Anatilimnocola floriformis: one gene and its partner. The protein of the gene in region 2 interacts with the protein of the main gene of each other region in a pairwise test. Links are inferred from orthologs where the notes say so. Each region holds a gene or a part of one and is shown on either strand. Other genes may lie near its edges. The genes, in order: M9Q49_RS35070 and M9Q49_RS06905.

Region 1 (7,959 bases), on a different replicon or contig from region 2:
GCGGCACATATTCTCAGGGCCGAATCGATCGAAAAGCGCCACGTTTTGCCGTTCTCTGCGTGACTTTGCTATCACAGCGACCAGATCGCTTCCGGGGACAACAATCCAGTCTCACCAGCACAAACCACACGCCGGACAATTGGGTTTTGTTGAACACCGCCACCGTCCCAAACCGATGATCACGATGCTTGTTACCCCGCGGAATAGGACTAATCCGCAAACTGGGTAGGTCGGGCGAAGGGGCGAAGTCTCGATTCGGGACCGCCGTCTCAAATCGGGATCCAAAATGACGCATCTCCGCCACTATAAACACTTCGTTGCCAGCACCGATTCCTTGTCCGCTGAAATTTCTCGGCGGAAATTTTTGCGGGTTTCGGCAGTGGCAGGCCTTCTCGCCACTGCGGGAACTGCTACCTACGCTGCCGACGACGCCAAGCCCAGCAAGGACGGCGCGCTGCTGCTAGCAGTCAACTCCAATGAGACGCGCACCCAGCGGGTGAAGGTCGCTGTCGAAGTCTCCGGCCAGATGAAAATGAACCCCACCGGGCGGGAAGTGAAATTCCTCCCCATGTCAGTAACCGCCGACCAGCTGTTCTTGCAACGGCGGCTGCCGGAAACAAAGCCGGCCGGAAAAGACTCGGCTGCCACTCGCCTGGTTCGCCACTACGAAACGGCGGAAACCAAATTCAATCTGAAAAACACCGAGTTCAGCGAGAAGCTGCGCGACGAGCGCCGATTGGTCGTGCTGCAGGCCGAAAGCGACGAGGGGATCTACTTCTCGCCCGAGGGGCCACTGCTCCGTGAGGAACTCGAACTGATCGACGTTCCCGGCACCGGCGTATTGCCTGAGTCGCTCCTGCCCGGCAAAGCCCTGAAGGTTGGCGAAACCTGGCCGGTGCCCGATGCTGCCGTGGTTCGACTGCTCAGTCTCGATGCCGTTCACAAGCATGACGTTGTCGGCAAGTTCGACGAGCTGCGCGATGGCATTGCGATTCTCTCGCTCGAAGGAAAAGTCACCGGCGCGGTCGGTGGCGTTTCGAGCGAAGTAAATCTCAAAGCCAAGATCAACCTCGATCCCAAGGAGCAACTCCTCACCTGGATCGCCCTCAGCTTCACCGAAAATCGCGCGGTCGGCCATGCCCAGCCGGGTTACGACGTCACCACGCGGATCCGCATCCTCACGGCCCTCACCGACGACGCGCCCGAGCTCAGCGAAAAGTCCCTCAGCATGCTGCCCCTCACGGCAGGCCTTGGTCAAAAGCTGCTGACCTTCCGTTCCGAAAAAGGTGGTCTCGAGCTCAACCACGATCGCCGTTGGCGGGTGATGACCGAGCGTTACGACAGCGCGGTCCTGCGGCTTGTCGATCGTGGCGAACTCATCGCCCAATGCAACATCGCCAAACTCAAGAACTTCGCCAAGGACGAGAAGCTCACGATCGAAGCCTTTCAGGGGGACGTGAAGAAAGCCCTCGAGCAAAACAAGGGCACCATCGCCGAAGCCTCGCAAAACACCACCGATAACGGCTTGCTGGTGTACCGCCTGCTCGTCACTGGCGCTGCCTCGGAAATTCCGATCCAGTGGACCTATTATCACGTCTCCGATTCCGAAGGCCGCCGCGCTTCGCTGGTCTTCACCATTGATGCGAAGCTCGTGGAAAAGTACGCCCACATCGATCAGGAACTAATCTCTGGCTTCCGCCTGTTCGACCCACCGAAGTCCGCCGGCGAACCAACACCGGCCGAAAAGCCCGCTGGCGAAACAGCGCAAAAGCCCAGCACGGCGACCAAATAGCCCCCCTTTCAGACCCCTAGATTATTGCAAGCAATACGAAACTCGATTTCTCGCGCAAATCATTACAGTAAAAAGACTTGGCAGCAAAACCAGCCTGCAATATCGCGCTGGAATATTGCACTTTATTGGTAGTGGCACATTAAGTAGACCCGCAAAATAAGGCGGGAACAACTGCCGCTAATCATCGATGCCCGACCCAAACCGTGCCGGATTACGCGGTGGAGTGAAGTCTTTCGTCATTATTGCCAAACGGAATGCCCATGGCCCTCATGACACCCCAAACCGCGAGACTGACTATCGCCACAATGTTCCTGTTCGTTTGCGTTGCGGCGTACTGTTACTGCGCGTATGAGTGCAAGGCGATTCAGGGTAGATGGGAGCCGGTTACCGGGTCTGACGGCGGCTGGAGCTTCGGCACCAATGGGTATGCCGACGCGCCTTTGGGTGGCAGGTCGCGTTACAGCGTGTATCCGCTAATTCGCAGAATCAAGTGGGGAGAGGTGTATCTCCCCTACAAACGAGATGGCGATGATCTGAAGATTTGGATGCACGAGGAGCCGCACACTTTTAAAAGAGTTGGGACATGACCCGCGAATCCCGCGCACCTCTGATTGTCGCCATCGTGCTGTTGCTCCTGCCAGTGTTGTACGTGGGGAGTTATTTGGTGCTGGTTCAACCAGGTGAAGATCGGCTTGAAAGAGTGAGCATGGATCGCATCGCCTTTCGGAACTACCGCATGAATGGCGACTGGCCATCGCGAATCTTCTGGCCCCTAGAGCAGATCGACCGGAAGTTGCGGCCGGGAGTGTGGGCGAGTCCGGCGTTTGAGTCACGCTCAGGGGCATCGCCAAAGATTCCGGTTTCCCCTTAATTCCGCCTTTCCCGGCTAAGGTCCACTTAATGTGCCACTACCACTTTACTGCAACCCAAACGGGTGGCATTGAATAAGCCAGAGCCACCCTCAAAATCTACTCCGCCTCCAATACCGCCATGATGTGCAGCGGATGAAATGACACGACGTCGCCGCAGGCTAGAACCTGTGCGTGATGCGGGTCGTTGGCGAGTTCGCCGACGTAGTTTTCGTCTTCGTCGCGGTCGGTGATTTGCACCCACATCCGCTCTGTTTCATCATCCTGCCGTTCGGCGTCTTCGGCGGCGAAACGAAAAATAAGCTTCACATAAGTGCCGGGCGGAAGATCGTCTCGCGTTTCTTCCGGCGGAGGAGTGATGTCGTCGCGATATTGCGACAGCCAGAGCGCGTCTTCCAGGTAGTAACCGTTTTCGGCGAACGTGGGATACGGATTGTTCTTCTCCAACAGCCACGGTGCTCGAACGCTACTGCGTGTCGCTCGCCAGCCATACGGCAGATCACGCAACTGCGCGAGCGCGGCGTCGCGCGTCACCATGCTCGCCAGCGAAACGACGCGCGCAACTTCCGCGGTCGCCGGCTGATCGTCATCGCCATGAAACTGCCAACCGCCATCGAAGTCGTGATACACGCGCAAGATCGGCGAACCCTCGAGCACAAAGGTCGTGGTAAAGCACGCAGTGTTCGGCTCGTCGTGGAAGGGCCAGGCTTGATTCACGGGATCCCCTTTTCCAGCAGCATACTCCAGCTTCCGCCGATTGTGCGGAATACTCCGTGTAATCTGCTTGGGCCAAGTTTTTTGAAATCCGCTCGCAGGCAAGCCGATGACGAGGAAGAGACGCCGATCTTTCTTTCCCTGCCCACTCACCGGCCATGTGCGACACTTCCAGCTTATCCGCCGCTCAGAACTCTGCCGTGCAAACGCAGATTATGATCAGCGTTCTTGGGAAGGCCCAAGCCGCTGACAAGCAACAGGGCGCAGCCATCAATCAGATGCTGCAATCGGCCGCCCAAATCGGCAAGACGCTCGATACCGGCAAGCAGCTCGATCTCTACGCGTAACTCCCAGGTAGCCCGACGCGTGAGCGAGGGTTTGGGCGCGAAGACTCTAGATCCACCCACGTGCGACAGCACAACCGCGATGGTGCTGCCGCACGTTGCCAATTCTTGCGTCCACGCGCCCAAACCCTCGCTCACGCTGCGGGCTTTCTTGCGGCGGCGAAAACCAATGCGCCTTACACTGCGTCTTATTCAGGTGGCGCCTCTTCAAATCCGACGGAAAGACCTTCTCGTGAAAAACCTCCCGCTCCTTGCAATGGTTATCTGTCTGTTCGCCACGCCGGCCGCGTTTGCCAAACGCTCGCCGCCGGTGAAGGTCGATCCGGTTCGGCAGGGAGCGGTCGAGTATCGCGTGCCGCATGACCAGATGGGCTGCGTCGAGGCTTGGGATGTGTCGACCGATCGGCTGATCTGGCGGAAGCAGGTGTATGTCGTCCGCTACGATGTGGTGCTAGAGAAGGACGTGCAGGATGTCTTCATCACCCTCGTGACGCCGACCAAAGGAACGCTCGTCATCAAGAACGAGAATCACTCCGAGTACGTGCTCGACCTCGATACCCTGCAGGTAACGGTGACGAAGGGAAAGCTCGTCGAACACGTGAAGCGGTGAGGCGTCGGAGAGATGAAGGGTTGAAGAGAGGAAGAGGGTAGGGAAAACAACAGAGAACCCTTCACCGTTAGGCTGTTCCTCTCTCGCCTCTCGCCCCCCGCCTCCTCCCTCCCCATGCCTTCCGCCACCGACTACCATCAGGGTCGTTCAAGCGGCAAATCAGGGCAGTCGAATCGACTGTAGCTGAATTCGCCAGAATTCAGATGGTCACGCCCGATTGCCACCTCTGAATTCTGGCGAATTCAGCTACTTCGCATTCGTTCTGCCAATTCGGGCGGGATGAGTTTCCATGGCGAGTGAGTTTCTGACAAAACTGTTTGGGCTCGACGGCCAGGTTGCCGTGGTGATCGGCGGCACCGGCGTGCTCGGCGGTGCGCTGGCCGAAGGGATCGCTGCGGCGGGGGCCATTGTGGTGATTGCTGGCCGTTCGCAGGAACGGGGCGCCGAGCGAGTGGCTGCCATCGAAAAAGCGGGCGGCCGGGCGATCTTTCTGGAAGTGAACGCCGACCAGCGCGAGAGTGTGCAGCAGCTTCTCCGCAGTACGCTCACGCGGTTCAGCCAGGTCGACATGCTGGTGAACTGCGCTGGCACGAACAGCGCCATTCCTTATGCCGAGATCACCGACGAGCAGTGGAACTCGGTGATCACGAGTCAGCTCTTTACGACGCATCTCGGCTGCCAGGTTTTTGCGCCTTACATGGCGACTCAGGAAAAGGGGGGCAGCATTCTGAACATCGGCAGCGTGACCTCGCATTTGCCGTTGTCGCGCGTGTTCGCCTATTCCGCCGCCAAAGCCGCCGTGGTGAACCTGACGAAAAACCTGGCCCGCGAATATGCAACGCAAAAGGTCCGCGTCAACGCGATCTGCCCCGGCTTTTTTCCTGCCGAGCAGAACCGCAAGATTCTGGACGCCGCGCGGGTCGAAAACATCCTCCGCCAGACGCCCATGGCCCGGTTCGGCGAACCGAGCGAACTGGTCGCCGCGGCCATCCTGCTCCTCTCGCGCGGGGGGGGATCGTTCATCACCGGCGAAGATCTGTATGTCGACGGCGGGTTTACTTCGATGCGGTTTTAACCGCCCGCAAACAGCGCAAGGCCTTGCCGCTGTGCGATCTGCGGCGACCGACGGTTGCCCGACTCCTGATTCCCGCCTGCTGGCCTCATCGTTACATTGGATTTAAACGGAGCGGCGCACAGCATTTCGGCTTTGCGCATTTCCCGTGAGGTACGATTTTTCCTGCCCTGTTGCTCGTCGCAGTAAAAGCTAGACTAGAGGGCTTCCCTTTTGACTTTTGGAGTAGCATCGGTGCAGATCAACATCTCGGCACGGCATGGCCATTTGAGCCCCGGCACCCAGGAAAAAATTTCCGATAAGGTGGAATCGATCCGCCGGTTGTTTGACCGGATCACGGCGATTCAGGTGGTGGTCGATCTCGAACATCGCGACGAACCGAGCGTGGAAGTTCGGATCCTGGCCGAACATCACGACGAGTTCATCGCCACCGTGAAGGCCGAAAATGTGCTGACCGCGCTCGATGGAGTCATCGACAAGGTCGAGGCCCAAGTGCGAAAATTCAAGGAACGGCTGAAGGATCATAAGGCGACCGGTCATAAGCACCTGGAGCCCCCCGTCGCCGAAGCGACAGATGAATAGTCTCGCGAGCGAGGCTTTCGCAATCGCGGTGAATCGAACAAACTTGATTTAGATACAATGCGGCAGTCGCTGGCTGCTCCTTTCATTGCAAGGAACTGAGAAATGAAGTTCAGTGATTTTGTACAGGTCGACGCCATCAAGGCCAGCGTGACCGCTCTGCAGAAGCCCGACGTGATCCGCGAACTGGTCGAAGGCTTGGCGGCAGCGGGCGCCATCAATGCCGCCGATCAAGAAGGCATCATCGCTGCCATTCTGAAGCGCGAAGAACTCGGCAGCACCGGCATCGGCCGCGGCGTGGCCGTTCCGCACACCAAGCACCCCAGCGCCACCAAGCTGGTCGGCACCGTGGGCGTGAGCCACGAAGGCGTTGACTTCAACAGCCTCGACGGCGACAAGGTTCACCTCTTCTTCCTGCTCGTCTCGCCGCCGGATCGCCCAGCCGATCACTTGCGGGCCCTGGAAAATATCTCGCGCCAGCTGCGCGACGACACGTTCTGCCGCTTCCTCAAGCAAGCGACGTCGGTACAAGACATTCGTCAATTGCTCGACGAAGCCGATCACAATCAGTTCGCCTAAGTTTAGTTTGCCTCGTTCGCAGGGCAGCGGATCATCGTTCCGCTGCGATTTTTCTGCATCGGTTTCAGCGCAGTGTTTTTCGGCGGACTGCGCTGCAGGTGTGAGTTTTTTCGCTCGCACCCTTTTCGGTTCCCTCTTTGGCGTTGTTCGTCATGTCCGAGCCCACAGCTGAACGTCTCGTTGTCGTTGTCAACACGCAGGGCTTTCATGCGCGCCCGGCGCACCTGTTCGTCAAAATGGCGATGACGTTCAAGAGCAAGGTGCAGATTCAAAAGGGCAACCAGATCATCGACGGTAAGAGCATTCTCGATCTGCTCACCCTCGGCGCCGGCAACGGCACGCAATTGAAACTGAAAGCCACCGGCCCTGACGCGGCCGAATCGCTCGACGCACTCGCTCAACTCGTCGAGGGCGGTTTTGGCGAGTTGGAGAATGGCCACGAACCGGCTGCGACGTAGTTCAGCCGAAAGTTAGCCAGCCGCGGCGAAGTGAAACACTTGGCAGCAATTGCATGGCTCCTCATGATTTTCGCGTTGTGCTGCTCGCCGCGAGCGACACTGCCGTTCGCTTTGCTCGTCAGTTCGTTACCAACGAGCTATCGCTGGAATTTCGGTACCGAGTGTTGCTCAATCAATCGTACGATGGCAACGCGTCTCCCGACGACGTGCTGTATCCCGACGATGACGGCGTGGAGCTAAGCAACCTCACTGCGGATCAAGTCGTCGACTGTCTCTGCCGCGACGGCTGTTGGCCGCAGTGGATCGATATTTCTGCCAACGCTGTCAGCCCTGACTACACCCTGTTGCGTCTCTTGTGTTGCGGCCGATTCACTGACAATCCGGCGAAGTTGTATTACCAAGGGACTGGAACCGGTCCATTCGGCATCAAAGGGCCAATGTTCCCGGTGGGGCACATCAACGGAACGAAGTTCACGCTGCCGACGGTTTAGTGCTCGCTAGTGAACACCAAATCTCGTGTCAGGCCCCTTCTACCGCCGCCGGCAGTGGTTCGCTCGGTGGAGCTGTCGGGAGCAGATCGATGATCTGCACTTCGCGCGTGGTGGTCTCCAGCACCGCGATTGTCGGCCGGCCAAAGCTCCAGCCGCTGGTTTCGCCGGGGTTAATCAGCATTCGGCCATCGGGCTCGCGCTCGACGCGGGCCTTGTGCGTGTGGCCGACGATTTGGATATCGAACTCTTCGTTCAGGCCGCGCAGCTGCCGTTTCATATGCACGATAACGAACCGCGTGCCGTCGTTGGCCGTGTAGCGCACCGGCGCTTCTTCGATCGTCCCCAAGCCGGTGAAACCCGACTTCAAGCCGATCTTGTTGCCTTCGTTGTCGCCGAAGCAAGCGACGACTTTGCAATTCAGCCGCTTCAGCGGCGGCACGCTGATGGTCGA
Region 2 (8,208 bases):
GAATACCTATCGGCGGCCATCGCCGACCCGGTCGGCGATCTAGACAAGGACGAGCAGACGTCGCTGCTGGAAGCTTATTTGCTCGCCAGTTCCCGACTGCGCGAGTTCTACAAAAAGGATGGCCGCCTCGCGACCGAGCATGCACTGCTCGATGACAACGGCGACAAGCAAGGCACGCCGGCCGATTGGTTTCAGGGTCTGCGTGTGGTGAAAAGATCGAAAGCCGGCGCTGCCGCCGATGGCGAACTGGCGCGGCAGTTTGTGCTGGTTCGCAGCGAGCGCGAGGCAAAACTTCCCGCGGCTTTCGTCGAACAACGGGCAGCGCTCGAGCGCCAACTGTCAGAGCTGCGGCAGCGAAAAGAAATGCTCTCGGAGGCAGACTACCTCGCCGAGCTCGAACCGTTGCTGGTGAAGATTGCCCGGCTTGGTGAAGAAAAAAGCACGCCGGCGGAGAAGCCTGCCGCGAGTCGTTAGGCAGCCACCTTCGCGCCGGAAACAGTTCGGCCGATACTGCTGAGGATGAATTCTGAATCTCTCCCGGCAGCCCTGAACAACGTCGGCTTCCGTCTCAGCGAAACGGCCCGCCATAATCCAAACGGCATGGCCATCGCCATGCCGCGCGGTCGCGATGCAGCCGGCAAACGAAAATACGAATCGCTGACGTTCCGTGAGCTCGACGACGACACCAACCGCATCGCTGCCGGATTGCACGCAATGGGCGTGCAGCCCGGCATGAAGCTGGTGCTCATGGTGCCGCCGAGCATCGATTTCATTGCGCTCGTCTTCGCACTCTTCAAATCGGGCGTCGTGCAGGTGCTGATCGATCCCGGCATGGGTCGCGGCAACTTGATTCGCTGCCTGAGCGACAGTCAGCCCGATGGTTTCATCGGCATCCCGCTCGCGCAAGCCGTGCGGGTTTTCCTGCGCGGCAGATTTCCAAAAGCCAAGTTCAACGTCACCGTCGGCCGCCGCTGGTTCTGGGGCGGCAAGACGCTGCAGCAACTGCGCGAGATGAATGCTCCACTCACGCCGCCGATCACCAAGCCGGCAGACCCCGCCGCGATCATCTTCACCACCGGCAGCACCGGTCCGCCGAAGGGAGTGCTCTATCGTCACGGCAACTTCAATCGCCAGGCCGATGAGATCCGCGACTTTTACCACATTCAGCCCGGCGAAATCGATCTGCCGGGCTTTCCGCTCTTCGCGCTGTTCAACTGCGCAATGGGCGTCTCCACCGTCATTCCCGATATGGATCCCACGCGCCCGGCGAAAGTGAATCCGCAAAACATCATTGAAGCAGTCAACGACTGGCAGGTGACGCAGGCCTTTGGTTCGCCAGCGCTGTGGAATGTCGTCGGCCAGCATTGCGAGAAAAACAATATCACCTTGCCATCGCTCAAACGCATTATGTCCGCCGGTGCGCCCGTGCCGCCGCATGTGCTAAAGCGGATGAAGCATGCAATTCATCCCGACGGCGACATTCACACTCCGTACGGCGCGACCGAAGCGTTGCCGGTCGCCTCGATCGCCGCGAGCGAGGTGCTGCGCGAAACAGCAGCCAAAACCGCGACCGGCGCGGGAACTTGTGTCGGCCGACGATTCCCGGGCATCGAATGGAAAGTGATCGCTATCGACGATGGGCCGCTCACGAACATCGAACAGACTCGCGAATTACCCCGCGGCGAAATCGGCGAACTCCTCGTGCGCGGTCCGGTCGTCACCAGCGAGTATGTCACCCGCACCGACTGTAACCCGCTCCACAAAGTGGCCGACGGCGAAACGTTCTGGCATCGGATGGGAGACGTGGGTTATCTCGAGCAGGCTCCAGCCGACAATCCGCGAGGCGAGCGGTTCTGGTTCTGCGGACGCAAAGCTCACCGCGTCACCACCGCGCGGCAAACATTGTTCACCGAGCCTTGCGAGGCAATCTTCAATCAGCATCCGCACGTCTACCGCAGCGCGCTCGTCGGTGTTGGACCGCGCGGAAAGCAACGGCCCGTCATCATCGTCGAGCCTTGGCCCGAACATCTGCCGAAGGATCGAATTGCTGCTCGCAAACTGATCGGCGAACTCAGCGAACTAGCCGCCGCTTATGAGCACACACGCGAGATTGAGACTTTTTTCATTAATCCTGCGTTGCCGGTTGATATCCGTCACAACGCCAAGATTTTTCGGGAACAGCTCGCTGTGTGGGCTGCGAAACGCTTGCCGCGCGAATAACAATCGCAATCAGGTTCAGCCCAAGATTTGGGCGAGTGCATCGACTGCTGACCGGGCCGCGGCCAATCCGCCCATTTTGTCGACGAACTTCTTCACCTGAATTAGCTGCTGCAGATCCGTCACGACTGGCCGCCCGGCTTGGCGACCGCGTTTGCCGACCTTGGCGTCTTTTTTTCTGGCGTTCGAAAGGACCGTGCTCACGAACTGGGCACTGGTGATCGTACCCTCTTTCTTCAAAGCATCGGCAATTTCTTTGGGGCTGGCGGTCGGGTTCGCAGCCTTATAGGAGCGAATTGCGGCAGATTTGTTTACACCAGATCTTGATTTGCGCGCCATCACCAGACTCCATTGGCAGAAGGTATAAGATTCCCTCCAATTAACAGTAGTGCTCTGTAACGAGAGCGTCAATTAGCGATTTCACGCCAAATAATAAATATTGCTATGAAAGTAATATTTATTAGCAGCGGTCATAGCGCATCTGCGATCGTGCTTGCCGGTCGCTAGTCAGCCGCAAAACGATATCCCACCCCCTGCTCGGTGAGTATATATCGCGGCCGCGCGGGATCTGCTTCTAGTTTTCGTCGCAAGCTGGCAACGAACACACGCAGGTAGTGATTTTCCTGAGAATCCTGCGGCCCCCAAACTTCTCGCAATAAGAAGCGGTGCGTCAACACTTTGCCCGCATGCTTGAGCATCGTCACTAGCAGCTTGTATTCGAGCGGCGTGAAATGAACTTCCTGGCCTTGGCGATGGACGATGCGGGCTGCCAGGTCGATTTGCAGATCACCGATCGCGACCTTCGTCACTTCCGTTTCGCCTCGATTGGCGTGCCGGAGCGCAGTGCGAATACGAGCGAGGAGTTCACCAATACCAAAAGGCTTGGTGATGTAATCATCGGCGCCGCGATCGAGCGCTTTGATCTTTTGCGGTTCTTGATCGCGAGCCGATAGAATAATAATCGGAGCTTGATACCATTCGCGCAGCCGCTGCAACACATCCTGGCCATCCATATCGGGCAAGCCCAGATCGAGAATGATTAAATCCGGCGGCTGGCTGGTTGCCTTGCGCAAACCATCCTCGCCGGAAACGGCTTCGCTGAGGCTATACCCTTCATTGGTAAGGGCCGCTTGCAAGAACCGCCGGATCGGCTGTTCGTCTTCGATGACGAGAATGTGATGATCGCCTGACATATGACTATTCTATCACGACCTGCGGCGCGTCTTTTGCCAGTGGCAAGCGCAGCAAGAACTCCGCGCCGCCGCTGGGAAGATTAGCAGCCGTAATGTTGCCGCCGTGAGCTTTGGCGATGGCCCGGCAAATGGCCAAGCCCAATCCGCTGCCGCGTCCGCCATCGGCAGCTTGTGAGGCTCGGTAGAATTTTTCGAAAACTCGTTCTTCCGCGCCGCTGGGCAGCCCCGGGCCGTTGTCGGAAACGGCGATGCGCAAGCTTGCGTTATCAACGGCGGCGGCGATCGTCACGTGCGTGCCGGCCGGCGTGTAGCGGGCCGCGTTCTCGAGCAGGTTGACGAAGACCTGCTCCATCAGCAAGCCATCGATGAAGACTAACGGCAAATCGAGCGGCAGGTTCACCTTGACCGGATGATTCTGCAACAGTCGCGCGGTGCGATGAAGCGCCGAGCCAACGATCTCTTCCAGCACATGCCACTGCTGGCTGGGAGTCGCGGCGCCGGCATCCAGTTTCGACATCTGCAGAATGTTTTCGAGCAGTCGGTTGAGACGAATCGCTTCATCGCTCACGGTCTCAAGCAGCTGCCGGCGCGTACGATCGTCGATCGACTCGCTCTCGAGCAGGCTGCTGCTAGCGCCGGCGATAGCGGCCAGCGGCGTCTTTAGATCGTGCGAAACGCTGCTGAGCAGGCTGCTGCGCACTTGCTCGGCCTCGGCCTGAATGCGGGCTTCGGCGGCGTCGATGGCCAACTGATCGCGCTCCAAAGCCAGCGCGAGCAGATTGGCGCAAGCTTCTAACAGCCGTCGCACATCGGGCTCCAGCAAACGCTGCGCATCATCAACGCGGATTGCGATCGCACCGTGAGTTCGCTGCGAGCCAACGAGAGGAAGAAACAGCGCCGCAGCGCTAGGTAGTGTATTCGTTGCGGCGCCGGCAATCTGATCATGCTCGACCACCCATCGCGCGACCGGCAAACTCAGCGCATGCCCGGCGATGGTCGAATCCTGACCGAAGGCGAGCTCCGGCGTCGACGATCGCCCTTGCAGATAAATAGCAACTTCTCCCCCAACCATCTCGGCCATGGTGCGGCCGGCCGCGCTGACCAGAAACAGATTGCCATAGAGTGAACTCAGTTTCTTGCCTAATTCATACAGGCCTGCAGTGCGCCGCTCGCGCTCACGCGTACTCTGCACCTGAGCCCGCAATCGCGACGTCAACGTGCTCACGGCCAGGCCGATCGCGAGCATGACCGCGAACGTGACGACGTACTGAACATCCGAAACATTGAAACTGTGAACCGGCGGCACAAAGAAATAGTCGAAGGCCAGAACCGCCAGAGCGCTCGCCAGAATCGCCGGACCACGGCCGTAGCGAAATGCGGACCAAGCCACGGCGGCCAAAAAAAGCATAACTGTGTTGGCCTCACCATCGGCGAAGTGCAACGATTGCAGCGCGTAAGCCGCGACGCCGGTCAGGGCGATCAGCAACGAAGATTTGAGATAAGGAAGAATATCGAATGCAGCCACCGGCCCGCGAACGCCAGTCGATTGCTTCGGCTCTTCCTCGCCGTGAATCACATAGACATCGATCTCGGCACTCTGCTCTAGCAGTTCGTCGACGACGGAACCAAAGAGAAGTCGCTTCCACCGCGGCTGATTGGTTTTGCCGATCAGAATCTTAGTGACGTTGCGCGAACGAGCGTAGCTCAGAATCGTGGCGGTCACGTTCTGCCCGGCAATGGTTACCGTTTCGGCTCCCAATCGTTCCGCGATCCGAAAATGTTGAGCGACTTGCTGCTGCTCAGGACTGTTGTTCGATTCACCCGTCAGATCGACTGAAACCGCGAGCCACGGCGCATCGAGCGCCGCGGCCATTCGCCGGGCCGTGCGAATGACGCGGGCCGTGGTCGGACTCGGCCCGACGCAAACGAGCAATCGTTCCGAAGTCGCCCAGGGTTGGCTGATCGACTTTTCGCGGCGGGCCGATTCCACATCGGTGTGAATCCGTCGTGCTGCTTGCCGAAGCGAAAGCTCGCGCAGGGCATTCAAGTTTGGTTTCTGAAAGAAACTTTGAATCGCGCGATGTGCTTGCTCGGGGAGATAAACCTTGCCAGCCTTGAGACGAACGAGAAGCTCTTCGGGGGTGATATCGATCAGTTCGAGATCGTCGGCCAGATCGAAGACGCGATCGGGAACGAGTTCGCGCACAACCACGCCGGTGATTTGGCCAATCACATCGTTGAGGCTCTCGATGTGCTGCACATTGAGCGTCGTCCAAACATCGATACCGGCGGCGAGCAGTTCCTTCACATCTTGCCAACGCTTCTCATGGCGGCAGCCGGCCGCGTTGGTGTGTGCGAGCTCATCGACGAGCAATAAATCGGGATGCCGCGCGAGCGCAGCATCGACATTGAACTCGCGGAGCGTCACGCCGCGATAATCCAACTCCTGCAACGGAATCGTTTCGAAGCCCGCAAGCAGCGCTTCCGTTTCGCGCCGGCCGTGCGGCTCGACATAGCCGACGACGACTTCGCGGCCCTCGACCTTTGCCCGGCGAGCGTTCTCCAGCATCGCGTACGTTTTGCCAACGCCGGCCGCATAGCCGAAGAAGACCTTCAGCGAACCGCGTTTCGCTTCGGCTTCGTCGGCCTGGACTTGTGCCAGCAGGGCGTCGGGATTGGGGCGAACTTCCGGCATGCGGCGTTAGTCTTTTTTCTGCGAATGATCGAGGGCCAGATTGAGGGCGAGCACATTTACGCGAGGTTCGCCGAGCACACCCAGTTGTCGCCCCTCGGTGTTTTGTCGGACTAATTCTCGCACGGATTCCTCTTTCATTTTCCTTACAGCGGCGACTCGCGCGACTTGAAATTCCGCCGCCGCGAGTGAAATCTGCGGATCAAGTCCACTGCCGGAGGCGGTTACCAGGTCGGCCGGAATGTTTGTCTTCGACGATCCGCTCGCCGTGAGTAATTCTATGCGAGCTTCGGCTGCTTTTTTTAGATCGGGATGCAACGGCCCATAATTCGATCCGCTCGAGGCCGTGGCGTTGTAAGCATACGGAGCCGTCGCCGAGAGTCGGCCCCAAAAGTATTCCGGCTTGGTGAATTGCTGGCCGATCAGCGACGAACCAATGGTTTGATCTGCCTTTTTCAACAAGCTGCCATTGGCCTGTTGTGGAAAAGCCAGCTGGGCAACCGCCGTGACGATCAAAGGATACACGCCACCGGTCAGCATGGTGAGCGCGACGAGCAGCAACGTGGCAATGCGTAATTGTCGAAACATCGGACGATTCCTTATGCAAGGCCCACGGCGGACAGCAACAGGTCGATGGCTTTGATGCCAACGAACGGCACGATCAGGCCGCCGAGGCCGTAAATGAGCAAGTTGTTTCGTAAGAGCTGAGCCGCGCCGACGGGACGATACGACACGCCTTTGAGGGCCAGCGGAACGAGGGCGATGATGATCAGAGCATTGAAGATGACTGCCGACAGGATCGCACTCGATGGCGAGGTGAGTCGCATCAAGTCGAGTGCTTTCAGCGCTGGATACGTTGCCGCAAAGGCTGCCGGCAGGATCGCGAAGTACTTCGCAACGTCGTTGGCAATGCTGAACGTTGTGAGCGAGCCGCGGGTCATCAGCAATTGCTTGCCGATGTTGACGATCTCGATCAGCTTTGTCGGATTCGAATCGAGATCGACCATATTGCCGGCTTCCTTTGCCGCCTGCGTGCCGCTGTTCATCGCCACGGCGACATCGGCTTGGGCAAGCGCCGGCGCGTCGTTCGTGCCATCGCCCGTCATGGCAACCAGGCGGCCACCTTTTTGATATTCGCGAATGAGCGACAGCTTGGCCTCAGGCGTGGCCTCGGCGAGGAAGTCGTCGACGCCGGCTTCGGCGGCGATCGCAGCGGCTGTGAGCGGATTGTCGCCGGTGATCATCACCGTCTTGATCCCCATCTGTCGCAACTCGGCAAAACGCTCCTTGATGCCGCCTTTGACGATGTCTTTCAGCTCGATCGCGCCGAGTACCTGTGCGTTGCGACTAACTACCAGCGGCGTACCCCCGGCTTTGGCAATTTGTTGTACGGCGGCGCGCACGTCGTCCGGCAAAAAACCACCGAGACTGCGGACATGGGTTTCGACAGCTTCGGCCGCACCTTTACGAATCTCCTGGCCGTCGAGCGTAACGCCGCTCATCCGCGTGCGGGCCGAAAACGGCACGAAATGAGGCTGGATTTGTTCGAGGTCGCGAGCACGCAGCCCGAAGCGCTTCTTGGCGAGTACTACAATGCTGCGTCCCTCGGCCGTTTCATCGGCGAGCGAAGCCAACTGAGCCGCTTCGGCCAATTCTTGCTCTTTCGTGCTCACCGCAGGAATGAACTGCGTTGCCTGACGATTGCCCAGCGTGATGGTGCCCGTCTTGTCAAGCAGCAGCACATCGACATCACCGGCGGCTTCCACGGCGCGACCCGACATGGCAACGACATTAGCCTGGCTGAGTCGATTCATCCCGGCGATGCCGATGGCAGACAGCAGCGCGCCAATGGTTGTTGGCGCCAGACAGACGAACAGGGCCACGAGCACCGTCAAGCTGATGACTTTGCCTTGGCCGGAGACCGCGACGCTGAACATCGAGTAAGGAAGGAGCGTCGCCACCACGAGCAAAAAGATCAACGTGAGCGCGGCGAGCAGAATCGCCAGCGCGATTTCGTTCGGCGTCTTCTGCCGCTTGGCGCCTTCCACCATCGCAATCATGCGGTCCAGAAAACTCTGGCCCGGCGCTGCTTTGACTTGAATGATC

The links.
Region 1: the proteins of M9Q49_RS06905 (region 2) and M9Q49_RS35070 interact in binary tests that used the Escherichia coli proteins (3 or more experiments, as listed by UniProt). The link is inferred for Anatilimnocola floriformis from one-to-one orthologs.

What each region holds. Positions count from the first base shown.
Region 1 is NZ_JAMLFW010000005.1:25,554-33,512, reverse strand. Bases 4,834-7,822 are described here. They hold M9Q49_RS35070 (PTS sugar transporter subunit IIA), read left to right. Parts: upstream 4,834-6,085; coding sequence 6,086-6,559; downstream 6,560-7,822. Other genes in these bases: M9Q49_RS35055 (YfcE family phosphodiesterase), read right to left, coding at 7,537-7,822; M9Q49_RS35060 (hypothetical protein), read left to right, coding at 7,071-7,508; M9Q49_RS35065 (HPr family phosphocarrier protein), read left to right, coding at 6,712-7,017; hpf (ribosome hibernation-promoting factor, HPF/YfiA family), read left to right, coding at 5,636-5,983; M9Q49_RS35080 (SDR family oxidoreductase), read left to right, coding at 4,834-5,404. Outside these bases: M9Q49_RS35105 (hypothetical protein), read left to right, coding at 380-1,792; M9Q49_RS35100 (hypothetical protein), read left to right, coding at 2,376-2,663; M9Q49_RS35095 (DUF2314 domain-containing protein), read right to left, coding at 2,761-3,378; M9Q49_RS35090 (hypothetical protein), read left to right, coding at 3,576-3,722; M9Q49_RS35085 (hypothetical protein), read left to right, coding at 3,952-4,329; more of M9Q49_RS35080, read left to right, coding at 4,619-4,833; more of M9Q49_RS35055, read right to left, coding at 7,823-7,959. UniProt on the Escherichia coli protein: Seems to have a role in regulating nitrogen assimilation.
Region 2 is NZ_JAMLFW010000001.1:1,688,826-1,697,033, reverse strand. Bases 3,215-6,452 are described here. They hold M9Q49_RS06905 (sensor histidine kinase), read right to left. Parts: upstream 6,106-6,452; coding sequence 3,415-6,105; downstream 3,215-3,414. Other genes in these bases: kdpC (potassium-transporting ATPase subunit KdpC), read right to left, coding at 6,112-6,452; M9Q49_RS06910 (response regulator), read right to left, coding at 3,215-3,410. In the rest of the region: M9Q49_RS06925 (hypothetical protein), read left to right, coding at 1-474; M9Q49_RS06920 (fatty acid CoA ligase family protein), read left to right, coding at 520-2,220; M9Q49_RS06915 (hypothetical protein), read right to left, coding at 2,236-2,628; more of M9Q49_RS06910, read right to left, coding at 2,721-3,214; more of kdpC, read right to left, coding at 6,453-6,690; potassium-transporting ATPase subunit KdpB, read right to left, coding at 6,702-8,208. UniProt on the Escherichia coli protein: Member of the two-component regulatory system KdpD/KdpE involved in the regulation of the kdp operon. KdpD may function as a membrane-associated protein kinase that phosphorylates KdpE in response to environmental signals.